Regions from separate parts of the Thalassolituus sp. UBA2590 genome, predicted to be linked through region 2. Evidence: predicted binding sites of a transcription regulator. Region 2 holds the regulator's gene; each other region holds the start of a gene.
The links. Region 2 encodes sigma-54, which starts transcription at its own class of promoters, with help from an activator protein. Its sites were predicted from a motif close to TGGCACNNNNNTTGCTNT; they were not measured.

Region 1 (5,213 bases), on a different contig from region 2:
CCCATCGCTGTCTTCATCATCATCTTCGAAGCGCAGTGTTACTAATATCTGGTGTGCAGGTGGCACCATGACACGGTAGGCGGTGCGGCGCTGCAGATAGAGAACTTCTTCGGGAAATTCGGCGCGATACTGCTCCTGATCCGGCTGATAGCGCAGGCGACCCGTCATTCGGAATTCAATGCGCACACCCTGAGTGTCGCACTCCACTGAAAATCGCTTACCGCTCCTGATCAGATCGTTGCCCTGCATCGGGATAACCCGGTCCATAAAGAAGCTGCGGGACTTGAAGCTGGTTTCCGTAATTGCCGATTTGTATTCGGTGTCGTCGCCATCTATACGCAGGGTCACAGGGGTTTCCAGAAGCACAACCTTGCGCAGAGCGCCGTATACGTCTTCTGGGGAGTTCAGCAGAAATTCCTGATTGATACTTGCCTCTGGCATGTCTGACGATCCACTACGCTTCGATACTATTAAGTCCCGGATTCGCTCCGGAAGTTTTTCCATATTCATTATATAAGTGTGGATCATTCTGTCGGGCATGCAAGATACGAAGCTTCTGTTCGGCGCGGAATCGCAATGCCAGAACCATTTCGCTCAGGCGCTCTGAGATTTGCCGGTTGGCTTCATACTGAGCGGCAAGCTGCTGCCACAATGGGTGAATTTCGGAGTTATTCTGGACAGCCTCGTGTTGCAGGCACTCTGCACTCAGAGGTAGCTGGTGGTCTTTCATCCACTGTAAGCGGGTACTCGCCTGCTGTTTCAGGAGGGTTACCTGTTTCTCTTTGGCAGGGTTCAGAGTGTCCAGTTCAGACGTACGGTGGTGGCTTACGGCCTCCAGTTCCTGCTCTAGCAGGGTGAAGAGCTGCCGGCTGGCGTCTAGCTCGGATGACATCAGCCGGGCAAGGGGAGAGGTATCTAAAAGCATACCTGAGGACCTCAGAAGTTGAATCGGTCCTCAAAATCAAGCATTTTCCCTGCCAGTCTGTCGTAATCGATTTTGTATTCACCGTTATCAATGGCGCTACGTATGCGCTCAACGGTTGCGTCGTCGACGTCCTTCATCTCTTTAATCTCAGCTTCTATCTGCTGAATGCTTTTGCTGCTCGCACTAAGCTTGACCTGGTCGGTCAGCGGCGCGGATTCCCTGGCTTTGCCTTCAGCATTCGTTTCTGGGGCCTTAACGGGTTCAGTACGACTACGATTCGTGTCGACACTGTTGCCGTTAGTGAATTTACTGATGTTCATCATCATTTCTCCGAGCTTCATTCAGATGTACCTCTTCATTGTAGTTAACGGCAGCAGATTTCATTACTTTAGGAAAAAGTGTCAGTTTTTTTGAAAACTCACTGGACCTGTACTAAGCCATCGCCGATGACTTCCGCAAACAGGGTGGTTCCTGACTGTGTATTCCTGACTCGTATCTGTTCACCCAGGTGACCACGAGACAGGGCTTCCCCCTTAATCTCGACCTGAATCCCAGGTCTGACGAGCCTGATTTTGAGCAGTTGCCCGCGTTGAACAAGGTCGGGTAAGTCGACCATGTCAGGTGTGACAGGTGTTCCTTGCCTGAGTGTTCGCTTGCTCAGCATTCCGCTGACGGCGTCTATATTACTGAAATATCCTTTGTGCAGATCAGAAGTGTCCAGGCGACTGATTCTGAGTTGACCGGCATTGATAACAGTATCCCGGCGTATGTCGGTATCAGCTGTGACGACATTTGCAAAAACCTTAAGTTCAACTGCGAACGACTGGCGCCAGAAAGGTGCTGCACAGCTGACCTCAACGCCGTTGCGGCCTGGTTGCAGGTGACGGACAACATTCACCTCAAGCGACGCGTTGCAGCCTGGCAATTCATATCCCGGTGATACAGAAGGGTACTCAAACTCAGATACACTGGCGTCTCCCCCCAGCGCAATCCAGCGATTCTTCAGTTCAGCGGTGACATCATCCAGAGAGCTTCCGGCCTGAGCAGCGGTCGACAAAGACCAGATGAAAAAACCAAATAAAACGCCTGCGCTTCTCCGGTTCTCTACTATGCTCAATGAAGCTAACGAAAATGATGTCATGATTCCGGCACTTTTATTACTCATACCTCAGGTTGAGCAAAGGTCGTGCCGGAATTGATCTGAAAGAGAGGCACACATGGCTGGTGTTCTTGAGTCCGTAAACCAACGTACCAAGCTGGTCGGTGAAAACCGTCTGGAGCTGCTGCTTTTCCGCGTCCGCGGTAAACAGTTGTACGGCATTAACGTATTCAAAGTAAAAGAGATCATACAGTGTCCGCGACTGACGTCCCTGCCTGGCAGCAATCGTGTTGTCCGTGGGGTTGTTCACATCCGCTCAGGAACCACACCGATTCTCGATATGAGCCTGGCAACGGGTGGTCCTCCGCTGGAGGAAGTGAATGGTGCGTTCGTGATTATTACTGAGTACAACGGCGCGACTCAGGGCTTCCTGGTGGCTTCGGTCGACAAAATCATCAACATGAACTGGGAACATATTCATCCACCGCCCAAGGGCACGGGCCGCGAGCATTACCTCACAGCAGTCACTGAAGTTGAGAATCACATCGTCGAGATCATCGACGTAGAGAAGATTCTTGCTGAAGTATCGCCGGTGAAAGAGGACATCAGTGAAGGCATCGTCAGTGACGACGTCCGTACTGAGGCCGGTAAAAAGAAAGTTCTGATCGTGGATGATTCTAAGATTGCGCGTAAGCAGATTACCCGCTGTCTGGAGAACGTTGGCGTAGAGGTTGTCGCTCTCGAAGATGGCAGACAAGCCTGGGAGCACCTGAAAGGAATCGTAGACGAGGGTGAGCGACCGCAGGACCGTTACATGATGTTGGTATCCGATATTGAGATGCCAGAGATGGATGGCTACACGCTGACCACTCACATTCGTAGTAACGATGCGATGAAGGGATTTTATGTAGTACTGCACTCATCACTGAGCGGTGTATTTAACCAGGCAATGGTTGAAAAAGTGGGTGCTAATGACTTTATTGCAAAGTTTGACCCCGACGTACTGGCCGACAATATTGTGAGCCGAATTAACCACGGTTGAAATTGATGACGCATAACAAGAAGGAAGTCGTGGTAACTGCTGCGGAGTATAACCAGTTCCGCGACTACCTTGAGGGACTCTCCGGCATTCTGCTGGGGGATGGCAAAGAATACCTGGTCGCCAGCCGTTTGCGAAAGCTCATGGCCGACCGTAATTTACCCAGTCTGACCGAGCTGATGTACTGCATGGAGCGTGACCGTCAGTTCAAAAATAACGTCATTGATGCCATGACGACCAACGAAACACTCTGGCTGCGTGACAGTCATCCTTTTGAAATTCTTCGTAATCGCGTTTTTCCGGCACTCGCTGAGCAGTCGTCGCCCATACGTATCTGGTCTTCGGCCTGCTCAACAGGGCAGGAACCTTACTCCATCAAACTGACTGAACTGGAATTCCGGCGAACGAGCTCGAAACGTCTGCCTGCTGTGTCAGTGTTGGCTACCGATTTATCAGAAAGTGCTTTGAGCGCCGCCAAAGAAGGGACGTACCCATGGATGGCGATACGGCGTGGCATGCCAGAAGACCAGCTGGCGAAGTACTTTGAAAAAACCGGAGACGATGCCTGGCACGTCGGCAAAGAACTGCGCCAGGGCGTGGAGTTCAGAAACTTTAACTTGAACGACAGCTACTCGCGTCTCGGCACCTTCGATATTATCTTCTGCCGCAATGTACTGATTTATTTCAGCGCCGAACGTAAGCGCGACATCCTATTGAAAATGCACGGTGCTCTGAAGCCGGGTGGCTACCTGATCCTCGGTGCTTCAGAAGCCTTGAGTGGGATGCCGGATCACTATGAAATGGTCAGTTGTAACCCCGGTATCCTCTACCGGAAAAAGTAATCGTTTTAGCCTTTGCCGCTGGTAGGTAAGGGCTTGCCGTTCCCCTCTGTGAAATTCTCCTTTAAATGCCCGCTTTTTTGATAACCCATTGAAAAATAAGTAAAAAATAAATTGGCCCAGCTCTTGCTGTATCTCTGCAGACGAACACATATGGCAAACAGGCAGGTACAGAATGGGCGCAATCAACTTTACCAACGCACTCGGAATCCACGACAACGCAATGCAGCTTCGTGCGCAACGCGCCGAAGTACTGGCAAACAACCTTGCCAATGCAGACACCCCAGAATTCAAGGCCCGTGATTTTGATTTCAAAGCCATTCTCGAAGCAGAAACTCACAGCAACACCTCATTCGGTATGGCAGCGACGCATTCTGCTCACCTGAGTGGCACCAGCGGCTTTGCCGATGACGAACTGAAGTATCGCAATCCTCTGCAGCCATCCATCGACGGTAACACGGTCGACGCCCAGACCGAACAAGCTCTGTTTGCCCGTAACAGCATGGACTACAACGCCAGCTTCGAATTTTTGAGCGGTAAGTTCAAAGGCATGCGTAACGCGATCCGGGGAGAATAATTATGTCACTGACCAGCGTACTTAACATTGCCGGAAGCGGTATGACTGCCCAGTCAGTCCGACTGAATACCACCGCCAGTAACATTGCCAACGCCGACAGCGCTTCAAGCTCTGTGGATGAAACCTACCGCGCACGCAAGCCCTGGTTTTCCGTGCTCGAAAGCGAAGTGAATTCAAAAAGCCGGGATGTGAACGGTTTTATGGATACCGATGCGGCCATGGGTGCTGGCGTAAAAATCGACGGCATCGTCGAAAAAGATTCACCGCTGCAGGCACGTTTCCAGCCAGATCATCCAATGGCGAACGACGACGGCTACGTGTACTACCCGAACGTGAACATCGTTGAAGAAATGACCGACATGATGTCTTCATCGCGCAGCTATCAAATGAACGTTGAAGTTCTTAAAACCGCGAAGCAGATGCTGCAACGCACACTCACACTTGGCCAGTAAGGGGGCGATAAATGGCGATTAACGAAGTAAACAACAACGCCGCCGTACTGGATCAGTACCGTACGCCGACGCAGACCGAAGCCAAAGAAAACGAACTGGGTCGTAATGCCTTCCTCGAACTCATGGTCGCGCAGCTGAATAATCAGAACCCACTGGAGCCGACAGATAACCAGGCGTTCGTTGCTCAGCTGGCTCAGTTCTCATCGGTTGAAGGGATCGACAACCTCAACGATACGGCAGAGAGCATGGCGGCACAGTTTACCTCCAATGCCGCTTTACAGG
Region 2 (5,213 bases):
ATCTTAGTAGAATGCCCAACGCTTTCTGACACTGCAGCAGTCGGCAGTGTGGGATGGCGATGCCTTCTCCTATCCCTGTGCTCCCCATGCGCTCGCGTGCTAACAGGCGTTCGTATATATCGTCTGCGGAGGCGTCGCCGATTTCTTCAGCAACCAGAGATGAAAGTTGTTCTAACAGTTTTTTCTTACTGGAAACGGTCACGTCAATGACGGACCGCTCCGGTGTGAGGATATCCTCAATACTCAAAGACATGCTTCAGCCTTGACCGTGTTGGCGCGCTACCAGCTTCTCTTTGTGTTTCAGAACCTGACGGTCCAGCTTATCCACCATCTGATCGATAGCGGTATACATATCTTCGTTTTCTGCTTTGGCGTGCAGGTCGTGACCTGTGATGTGAATTGTCGCTTCAGCCGTCTGTCGATCTTTAACGACAGTCAGTGTGACTTGCCCTGTGGTGATGCTGTCACTGTGGCGTGTCAGTTTAGCCATTTTATCTTCAACGTGTGCCTGCATAGCTTCTGTTACTTCTACATGATGACCACTGATATTGATTTGCATGCCAAGTCTCCTGTGTCGCTGGCGGTATGTGAATCAAAGTCTGTTGACTCTCAACTAACAGACTCTAAATCAGCTGCTTACGTTCATTTGATGGTGGTATCAGCATAGCCTCGCGGTATTTCGCTACCGTGCGCCGTGCCACTTTGATGCCTTTCTCACCCAGCATCGTTGCTATCTTGTTGTCACTGAGTGGCTTCCGCGTGTTTTCGTCCGCGATCAGTTTTTTGATCATCGCCCGGATGGCCGTCGATGAACACTCCCCGCCGCTGTCGGTGCTGACGTGGCTGGAGAAAAAATACTTGAGCTCAAAAATGCCGCGCGGCGTATGCATGTATTTCTGAGTCGTCACCCGCGAGATCGTTGACTCATGCATACCAACCGCTTCGGCGATGTCATGAAGCACCAGCGGTTTCATCCCTTCATCACCTTCTTCAAAGAAGTCTATCTGGAATTCAACGATTTTGGTTGCGACTTTGAGCAGAGTGTCATTGCGACTTTGCAGGCTTTTGATAAACCAGCGCGCTTCCTGCAGGTGATCTTTGAGGAAGGTATTGTCGGCACTGCTGTCTGAGCGGCGGATCAGCGATGCATAATCGGCATTCACACGCAGCTTGGGTGCAATTTCTGGATTCAGCTCAACACGCCACTCATCACGAATCTGGCGGACGATGACGTCTGGAATGACGTATTCAGATTCTTCTGAAGCGATACCGGCACCCGGCTTAGGGTTCAGCTCTTTAATCAGTCGCATGACGGATTTCAGATCGTCTTCCTTTAATTTGGTACGGCGCATCAGCGACTGATAATCACGGCTACCAAGCAGGTCAATATGATCACGAATGATCAGCTGAGCTTCGGTTAACCACGGGGTACCTTGTGGAAGCTGATGCAGCTGAAGAAGCAGACATTCGCGCAGGTCGCGGCAGAAAACACCGGCCGGATCAAATTGTTGCAGGCGATGAAGAACAGCCATCACTTCTTCTTCTTCGATCTCGAGTGATGGGTCCATCGCTTCAATGACGTCTTCAACTGTCGTGTGAAGGTAGCCATCATCGTCTACACCATCAATCAGCATGGTCGCAACTTCGCGGTCAGCATCTGACATTGGGGTCAGGTTTAGCTGCCAGAGCAGGTGATCCTGCAGATTGTCGCTGGTGGCGTAGCGGGAATCGTAGTCAAAGTCTTCGTCTACCGGCCCGGAGCTTGATGCGACTCCGGCGCTGACCTGATAGGTATCTTCCCACTGGCTATCTACAGGCAGGTCATCGGGCAGTTTCTCGCTCGACCATTGCTCATCGAGAGATTCCTGGCCGCTCTGATCGTCGTAGGAATTGTCATCGTAGGAATTGTCGTAATCCTGATTGTCAGAGCTGCTCTCACGGTCTTCGCGGCTGTCTCTGTCGTTGTTATCGGAATCAGAACTGCGGGAATCGTTGTCGGACTCGTTTCCTGAGTCGCTGTTGTCATCAAACTCTTCGCTTTCCAGCATTGGGTTGGAATCCAGCGCTTCCTGAATTTCCTGCTGAAGGTCCAGCGTTGAAAGCTGGAGGAGGCGGATGGCCTGTTGCAGCTGAGGCGTCATTGTCAGCTGCTGGCCCATCTTAATCTGAAGGGATGTCTTCATATAACTCGGTAATTACGACCTGAAAATCTAACCATCTTTTTGTTTGATGCACCTAGCATTATAGGCAAAGTCCTTGTGTATGGAACCTATTTTGCTTACCAGAGTAAATAGATAACCTTACAGTACGTGACATTGGTCAGAGTTTCAAAGACGGAAATCGTCACCAAGGTAGACTTCCCGTACCTGTTCATTCGCCAGTACGTCTTCAGCCGTGCCTTCGGCGATGATGTGGCCGCCACCGACGATGAAAGCCTTTTCGCAAATCGCGAGGGTCTCGCGCACGTTATGGTCGGTGATCAGTACGCCGATGCCCCGCGCTTTGAGCTGACGGATGATATCCATGATGTCCGATACTGAGATCGGATCTACACCGGCGAAGGGTTCGTCGAGCAGAATGAAGGAGGGCTCTGCTGCCAGCGCTCTGGCAATCTCGACACGTCGACGCTCACCGCCGGATAACGCCATGCCTGCGCTGTCGCGGATGTGTTGAATATGAAATTCGTTGAGTAGCTGCTCGAGCTGTTCGGTGCGCTGCTGGCGATTGAGATCTTTACGGGTCTCAAGAATTGCCATGATGTTATCGGCAACACTGAGCTTGCGGAAAATCGACGCTTCCTGCGGCAGGTAGCCGATGCCTTTGCGGGCGCGGCCGTGCATTGGCAGGTGGCTGATGTCTTCGTCGTCGATCATGATGCGACCACGATCAGCCTGCACCAGGTTGACGATCATGTAGAAACAGGTCGTTTTGCCGGCGCCATTAGGGCCCAGCAAACCAACGATCTGACCGCTTTCAACGCGTATAGACACGTCTTTAACGACTTCGCGGCCGCCGTAACTTTTGGCCAGATGTTCTGCCTTCAGTGTTTTCATTCTGTCGCTGCTTCCGGAGATTCTGTCGTGTCAGACTCTGAGTCAGATTCGGACTCAGGTTTTGGCGGCTGGATAACGACTTTGATCCGGCCGGAGTCTTCATCTGTGCTGTCGGTCGACGACTCAGCGGTGGTGCCATCAGCACGCACGGTCTCTGTTGCCATGTCGTAGGTGATGCGTTCGCCGCTGAAAATATTGCCTTCCTGTTCCAGCTCAGCATCGCCGGTGATAATGATGCGGCGCTCGCTGGTGTAGTAATCGATGCGGTTGCCGAGGGCTGTGGTGAGCGGTTTACCGACTTCAATCTGCTGCTGATAACGGGCGCGGTCGCCTTCTGCGACGGCTTTTTCGAGGGTGTCGCCGTTGCGCAGAATCATCAGGCGGTCGGCTTCTATTTTCAGCGTGCCTTGGGTAAGAATGACGTTGCCTTCATACACAACTGTACCTGCGCGGCGGTCGATTTCTGCAGAATCTGAGAGGATCGTCATTTCTTTCTGCCAGTCATCCGGCAATGCGACTGTGTAGCTTGCGATCACTGACAGCGACATCACGGCCAGTTTATTGAACAGGTTCATAAGTCGTACGGACTCCTGTTTTCAGTTCGAGGCGCTGACGTGTGGCGTCAAACATCATTCCGGTGCCAGTCATGCGGCTGTTTTCACCCGTCATGGTAACCAGCTCATCAGTCTCTGCGATCTTGTCATCAATATGATAGGTCAGCCTTGAGGTTTCAAGGCGCATCGGGTCACTGCTGTCGAGCGGCCTGATTAATATGTTGCCTGATAATTTCAGTGCCTGTTCGTTGCCGCGCATAACACCTTCGTCAGCGGTCAGTACCCAGTCGTCTTTTGAACTGACCAGAAGACGTGGCTCACTGAATACGGTGAGGTCGCCCTCGGGAAAGTGCTCTGATTTTGCGGCGTAAAAAGTATCGGCCAGTGAGCCGTCTTTTTCGTAGCGGCGACTGAACAGTACTTCGCCATAATAATCCGGCTCGCGAACGACCTGTTCGGTCGTTTGCCCGGTAATATCGCGGGTGTAGCGATCTACTGCCAGAAAGGCAACGCCGAAAAATGCGGTGACTAATAGCAGTAGATAGCGCTTACGCATCAGATGACGCCTGCTCGCAGAAGGTCGTGCATGTTAATAACACCGACGGTGCGGCCTTCGTCCTGCACGACGAGCGCGTTGATCTTGCCGTCTTCCATGATTTTCAGGGCTTCTGCTGCGAGCATGCCCGGTGAGGTCGTTTTACATTCAACCGTCATCACATCTTTGATGGTGGCATTACGGATATCGACACCATGGTCGATGGCACGACGAAGGTCACCATCGGTGAAGATACCGGCGAGCTTGCCGTCCGGGCCTGCGACTGTAGTCATGCCCAGCCCTTTCGAGGTGGCGATCAGCAGCGCTTCAGGCAGTGAGGTTTCCGGAGAGACAACCGGAATCTGCTCGCCACTGTGCATGATGTCTTCTACTTTCAATAGCAGACGACGACCGAGGCTACCGCCCGGGTGCGAAAATGCGAAGTCTTCGGCGGTGAAGCCTTTTGCTTCCAGCAGCGCGATCGCCAGCGCATCACCCATCACGAGTGCACACGTTGTCGAGGACGTCGGCGCCAGATCAAGAGGGCAGGCTTCCTGATCGACACCTGCATAAAGGTGGCTGTCTGCCGCTTTCGCGAGTGTGGATTCTTTATTTCCTGTCATGCTGATCAGCTGCGTACCCTGACGCTTCAGCAGTGGCAGCAGGCTGGTCACTTCGCTGGTTTCACCAGAGTTGGATAATGCAATGACAACGTCGGCAGCGGTGATCATACCCATGTCACCATGGCTGGCTTCGCCCGGGTGAACGAAAAAAGCAGGTGTGCCGGTACTGGCCAGTGTCGCCGCCATCTTGTTGCCAACGTGACCAGACTTGCCCATGCCGGTTACTACAACTCGACCACGGCACTGAATAATCAACTGGCAGGCGCGGGTGAAATTCTCATCCAGATGGTTGCTCAGTAGGCCAACCGCTTCCTGTTCGAGTTTTACCGTGCGGCGTGCGGAGTCAATAAAGTTAAAAGTCGTTGATTCAGTCATGCTTGATTTGCCAGAAATAAGGTGAACATGTAGCCGAGGTAGCCGGCAGTAAGAATGATGCCTGGGATACGTC
Region 3 (5,213 bases), on a different contig from region 2:
TCATAAAGCGAATCAGCGTGAACACCAGCAGCGACAGCGGGAAGGCCCAGAGGAAGGCAGTGATGACACCAATGGCCTGAGTCGCAACACGCTGAGTATCGAACATGTCGCCAGCGAAAAAGAGCCCCGCGGCAATCGTGCCCCAGGCACCGGCGAAACCATGCACGGGAATTGCTGAAACAACATCGTCGAGTTTCCAACGAAGCATCAGGTCCTGACCCAGAGTTGCAATCACACCACTGACAGCGCCTGTGACGATGGCGAATGGCGGTTCCATCGTTGCGCAACCCGCGGTGATCCCGACCAGTCCTGCGAGGCTACCATTAACTGTGGTCGTTAAAAGAATCGGACGCTGCAACAGAGCAGATAATAGAATCGCACCGCCGGCTCCCGCCGCGGCGGAAAGGTGAGTGTTAAGAATAATACCGCCAATATTTTCTGACGCAGATAATGCACTGCCGCCATTAAAGCCAAACCAGCCGAACCAGAGGATGAAGCCACCCAGTGCAACCAGAGATAAATTGTGGCCCGGAATATTCCGTACTTTGCCCGAATTATCAAAACGACCAGTACGGGCGCCAACCGCAATGACCCCGGCAAGTGCACACCATGCGCCCAAAGAGTGCACAACGGTAGAGCCTGCAAAATCAATAAAGCCCAGCTCAGCCAACCAGCCCTGACCGCCGTAACTACCGCCCCAGACCCAGCTTCCGAACACAGGATAAATAAAGGTGACGATGGCCGCCGCAGATAATAAATAGGCGGTATAGCGAGTGCGTTCGGCCATGGCACCACTGCAGATAGTGACAGCGGTCGCAGCGAACATGGTCTGGAATAACAAGAAAGTAAAGTCCCAGTTACTGCCTTCAGATAAGCCGAATGCCGTGGTGCCAAAGAAGCCCGTTGGGTTGTTGCCAAACATAATACCGAAGCCAATGGCCCAGAATAATAGACTACCGATACAGACATCGATGTAGTTTTTCATCATCACGTTAATGGCATTTTTTGCGCGAGACATGCCACTTTCAAGCAAGGCAAAACCGGCCTGCATAAAAAAGACAAGTGTGGCAGAAAACAGAATCCAGACGATATCCATGCTGGTTGTTCCGGTATCGGCGTGAGCGATTCCGGGGATCAGAGTAAGCGACAGGAGTATCGCTGGGGGAATGTACATATAGCTAAGCCTATGTTTCTTATAAAGTTTCTCCTGCTTGATTGGCAAGTGTCATGCCATCTATTTATAACTTTGTAATTAAGGGCGGGTTATCTGTCGCGATGCAGCTGCGGCGGGCCTTGAACAGCTTGTGAAAAATATACCGGAATGAATAAAAACAACTGGGCTAACCATGATGGTGCGAGTGTGGTCGGTTTTGGGGCGCACTGTCGCACCAAAGAAAAGCGTGATGACTGGGTTTAGGGCAAGGAAAGTTACTCCCCCCGTAAAGCCTCAATAGGGCTCAGCCGTGATGATTTATAGGCGGGCCAAATGCCGGAAATAAGGCCAGTGATCGTCGCTACTGCAATGGCCAGTCCCAGTGTTGAAAACTGAATCTGAACCGGAAAGGCCGGGGCCAATAGGCTTAACAGGGCAACGACAACGGCTGTGATAACGATACCGATAAAAGCACCGAATAATGAGAGCATGACGGCCTCGCCCAAAAAGAGACTGAGCAGCTGCCGTCGCGGACAACCAATGGCTCGCAGTAACCCGATCTCTGCGGTGCGCTCGGTCAGGTTGGTCGTCATGATGGTGAAGATACCCACGCCGCCGACTAATAAAGAAATCCCACCCAAAGCCGCGACGCCTATGGTCAGGATGCCGAGAATGCGGTTCATGCTACTGAGCATTTCATCCTGGCTGGTCAGGGTGAAGTCTTCCTGGCCGTGGCGTTTCATCATCACCGCTTTTATGCGCTCAAGCATCTGGCTGGATGTTGTGCCCTCAGAGAACACGACATCCACTTCCATTAATCCTTCCCGATTAAAAAGCGTAAGAGCACGATCCGCAGGAATATACGCCATATCATCAAGATCAAACCCCAGTGTTGAGCCTTTGGGTTGCATCACACCAATGACCCGATAACGCTGGCCACCAATGCGGATAAACTTTCCAAGCGGGTTTTCGCTACGAAACAGCTCTCGGTATAAGGTGTCGCCTATCACTGCAACGGCAGGGCTATTGCCGCCGGTGTCGGGCAGAAACTTTCCCATCGCCAGAGGGAAGTCCCAGGCCTGATTAAAATCAGAGGTCGTACCGAGAATCTCTGTACTGCGAACGCGCTCGCCGTAGCGTATAGGCCCCGAGCCCTGAACATTTGATACCACCCATTCGCTGCCGGTAATTCTCGCTAAGGCTTCGGCGTCATCGAGGGTCAGTAATCGCACTGAGCTGATTAACCCTCCGGCCATACCGGCGGTTTCGCTGTGGCCCGGCGTTATTGCAATAATACGAGTGCCAAATTGTGAGAAGCTATCCAGAACATATTGGCGAACGCCGTGCCCGAGTGTGGTTAACAGCGTGACTGCGGCAATACCAATGGCGATGCCGAGCGCAGTTAATACGCTTTTGCCCGGCTGGCTGGTGACAGGTGAGGTAGCAAGGCGAAGCCAGTCGTCAGGTCTGATCATTTATATTTCCCTCGCAGCAAGGTCTACCACAGTTATTTCCCTGCCTGAGCTTGCAGTGCCAACACGGGTGGTAGCTTTGCGGCTTTCTGCGCCGGTATCCAGGAGAAGAGAATACCCGCAATGGCAGACACACCAATCGCCGATACGCTGGCCCATAAAGGGGTTGCGAAGGGCACTTCGGGAAATTTAAATCTGAGACCCCAAAGAATAAACTCTGCGATCAACATGCCGAGTACAGCGCCACTGGTGGCGAGTAACGTGGCTTCGGTAATAAACAATAAGCGGACTTCTTTTGATGAAGCCCCGAGTGCTTTTAATAACCCAATTTCAGCCCGGCGCTGAGCAACGCCGATGAGAGTCATATTCATAATTAAAACCCCGGCAACTAGCAGGCTGATGGCCGCAATACCGGCGACTGCAAAGGTCATGATTAACAGTACATTATTGAAGGCACTGAGCAGGCTGTCGGGCGTAACAATCGTAATATCCAGCTGGCCGTCGTGGCGTAGCTTCATTTGCTGCTCAACGGCTGTGGTCATGGCTGGCACAGCATCAATGTTCTCAATCTGAATCATTACCCTGAACAGACCTTCGGTATTAAAGATCTGCATAGCGTTATCTACGGGCAAGATCAGAGTATTGCTCATATCGAACCCGAAACCCGTTCCTGAGTCAGTGAGTACGCCCGTCACGCGGCAGCGATAATCCGCGACATTTATCCATTGCCCCAGCGCGCGTTTCGGGCCGAATAACTCATCCCGCAGTGTTGCCCCTAAAATACATTCCGAGCGGCTACGGCTACCTTCGCGAGTGGTAAACGCCTGCCCCTGGTTGAACGCGAGATCCCGAATACTGAAGAAATCCTGAGTTGTCCCGAGAACTAAACTATCGCGGCTCAACCCTGAAATGCTCAAGCGGCTGGTGCCCACAACGATCGGTGCAATACGCTCGACACCGGAAATTCGCATGAGGCTTTGGGCATCTTCAAGCGTGATATCACGGGTGCCTTCGCCGGTTAATGGCGGTAGGCCGCCGGTGGTTTCTTTTCGGCCGGGCAGCATGACTAACACATCGTTGCCGAGGCTTGCGAACTCGGCCATCACGAACCGTCGTCCGCCTTCGCCAATGCCGGTCAGCAACACCACTGCCAGCACACCAATGGCCATAGCAACTAACTGCATCGTGGTACGAAAACGCGTTCGTGTCAGTGAGCGCAGGGTAAAGGTGAAATGATCCTGCAGGCGGATCATAGGGCGGGCTCTTCTGAGGAGCGAATGGCGAATGTATCGTCGCTGACGATGGCGCCGTCCACCATACGTAAACGTCGCTTAGCGCGCTGGCCGAGTGCCATGTCGTGCGTAACCACCATTAAGGTAACGCCCTGAGCATTTAATTCTTCCAGCAGCTCAACTACGTCGGCGCCCGAATGAGTATCAAGATTACCGGTAGGTTCGTCGGCGAGCAGCAGCGGTGCCTGCATAATAATGGCACGGCCTATGGCCACGCGCTGGCGCTGACCGCCAGACAACTGCTCTGGTTTATGATCGGCGCGCTCCGTTAACCCTAAGCGTTGAATAACAGGTGCTAAGCGTTTACGGCGTTCTGCCGGAGGAATGCCCGCCAGCACCATAGGCAGTTCCATATTTTCTCGGGCACTCAGGCGCGGTACTAAGTGGTAAGACTGAAACACAAAACCAATGTGGTCGCGGCGATAACCCGCGCGCGCTTCCTCGCTCATGGGCACTGTGTCTTCGCCCGCAAGCCAGTACTCGCCCTCATCGGGCACGTCCAACAGGCCCAGCATATTCAGCAGTGTCGACTTGCCCGAACCCGACGGCCCCATCACTGAAATATATTCGCCTTGCGTAATATCCAGATTGATATCATTAAGCGCATGCACTGTCTGATCACCGAGCTGAAAGCGACGATGCACTCCGCGAACTTTAATGGCCCCAGTCTTCATCGCTTCAGTCATGGACAATAGTATCCAGCACACGCACGGTGCGGCCGTCTGTCAGGTCGCTCTGGCCGGGTTCGTTAATGATCAGATCATCTTCACTCACTCCGCCGATGACTTCACTCCAGGTCCAGTTAGTCAGGCCCAGTTCTACCTGCTGCTTAACGGCGTGACCGTCTTTAGTGAGCATCACATGATTCGTATCGATTAACAGCTCGGTAGGAAGCCGCAGGGTGTTGTCAGAGGTTGCTGTAATAACCTCGATATCGGCGCTGTAACCAATCAACAGATGGGTGCCATCAGGGAGTTCGTTGAGGCGCACATCAACATCCACCGTACGGGCCTGTTTCTCTTCATCCTGAATATAAGGCGATATACGCGAGACATGGCCATCAAAGGTGCGGTCGCCGAAGGCATCCAGAGTAACGCGCACTGGCATATCCAGTGCGACCTGAGCCGCATCTACCTCATCAATTGGCGCCTGCACGTAAAAACAATCGGGGTTGATCAGATCAATGGCCGGTGGTGTGGCCACGCCCGGCGGCGACGGTGTCGCGTATTCACCAATCTCGGCGTTCACCTCAGCAATAATGCCAGCGAAGGGGGCGCGTAACTGGGTTTGCGCAAA

Region 1: a site for sigma-54 is predicted at 4,018-4,035, ahead of flgB (flagellar basal body rod protein FlgB). Genes of this name have one in related genera too.
Region 3: a site for sigma-54 is predicted at 1,216-1,233, ahead of B2067_RS05480 (ammonium transporter). Genes of this name have one in related genera too.

The regions. Positions count from the first base shown of each region.
Region 1 is NZ_DDKU01000089.1:1,312-6,524, reverse strand. Features, by position in the region: gene B2067_RS08460 (flagellar brake protein) at 1-441, opposite strand, end outside; gene flgN (flagellar export chaperone FlgN) at 455-925, opposite strand; gene flgM (flagellar biosynthesis anti-sigma factor FlgM) at 937-1,266, opposite strand; gene flgA (flagellar basal body P-ring formation chaperone FlgA) at 1,344-2,066, opposite strand; gene B2067_RS08440 (chemotaxis protein CheV) at 2,143-3,066, shown strand; gene B2067_RS08435 (CheR family methyltransferase) at 3,072-3,905, shown strand; gene flgB (flagellar basal body rod protein FlgB) at 4,078-4,479, shown strand; gene flgC (flagellar basal body rod protein FlgC) at 4,482-4,931, shown strand; gene B2067_RS08420 (flagellar hook assembly protein FlgD) at 4,943-5,213, shown strand, end outside.
Region 2 is NZ_DDKU01000053.1:313-5,525, reverse strand. Features, by position in the region: gene ptsN (PTS IIA-like nitrogen regulatory protein PtsN) at 1-253, opposite strand, end outside; gene hpf (ribosome hibernation-promoting factor, HPF/YfiA family) at 257-559, opposite strand; gene B2067_RS04925 (RNA polymerase factor sigma-54) at 624-2,183, opposite strand; gene lptB (LPS export ABC transporter ATP-binding protein) at 2,328-3,053, opposite strand; gene lptA (lipopolysaccharide transport periplasmic protein LptA) at 3,050-3,628, opposite strand; gene lptC (LPS export ABC transporter periplasmic protein LptC) at 3,612-4,163, opposite strand; gene B2067_RS04905 (KpsF/GutQ family sugar-phosphate isomerase) at 4,163-5,140, opposite strand; partial or broken gene B2067_RS04900 (sodium:calcium antiporter) at 5,137-5,213, opposite strand, start outside.
Region 3 is NZ_DDKU01000062.1:3,363-8,575, forward strand. Features, by position in the region: gene B2067_RS05480 (ammonium transporter) at 1-1,174, opposite strand, end outside; gene B2067_RS05485 (ABC transporter permease) at 1,429-2,628, opposite strand; gene B2067_RS05490 (ABC transporter permease) at 2,661-3,878, opposite strand; gene B2067_RS05495 (ABC transporter ATP-binding protein) at 3,875-4,603, opposite strand; gene B2067_RS05500 (efflux RND transporter periplasmic adaptor subunit) at 4,596-5,213, opposite strand, start outside.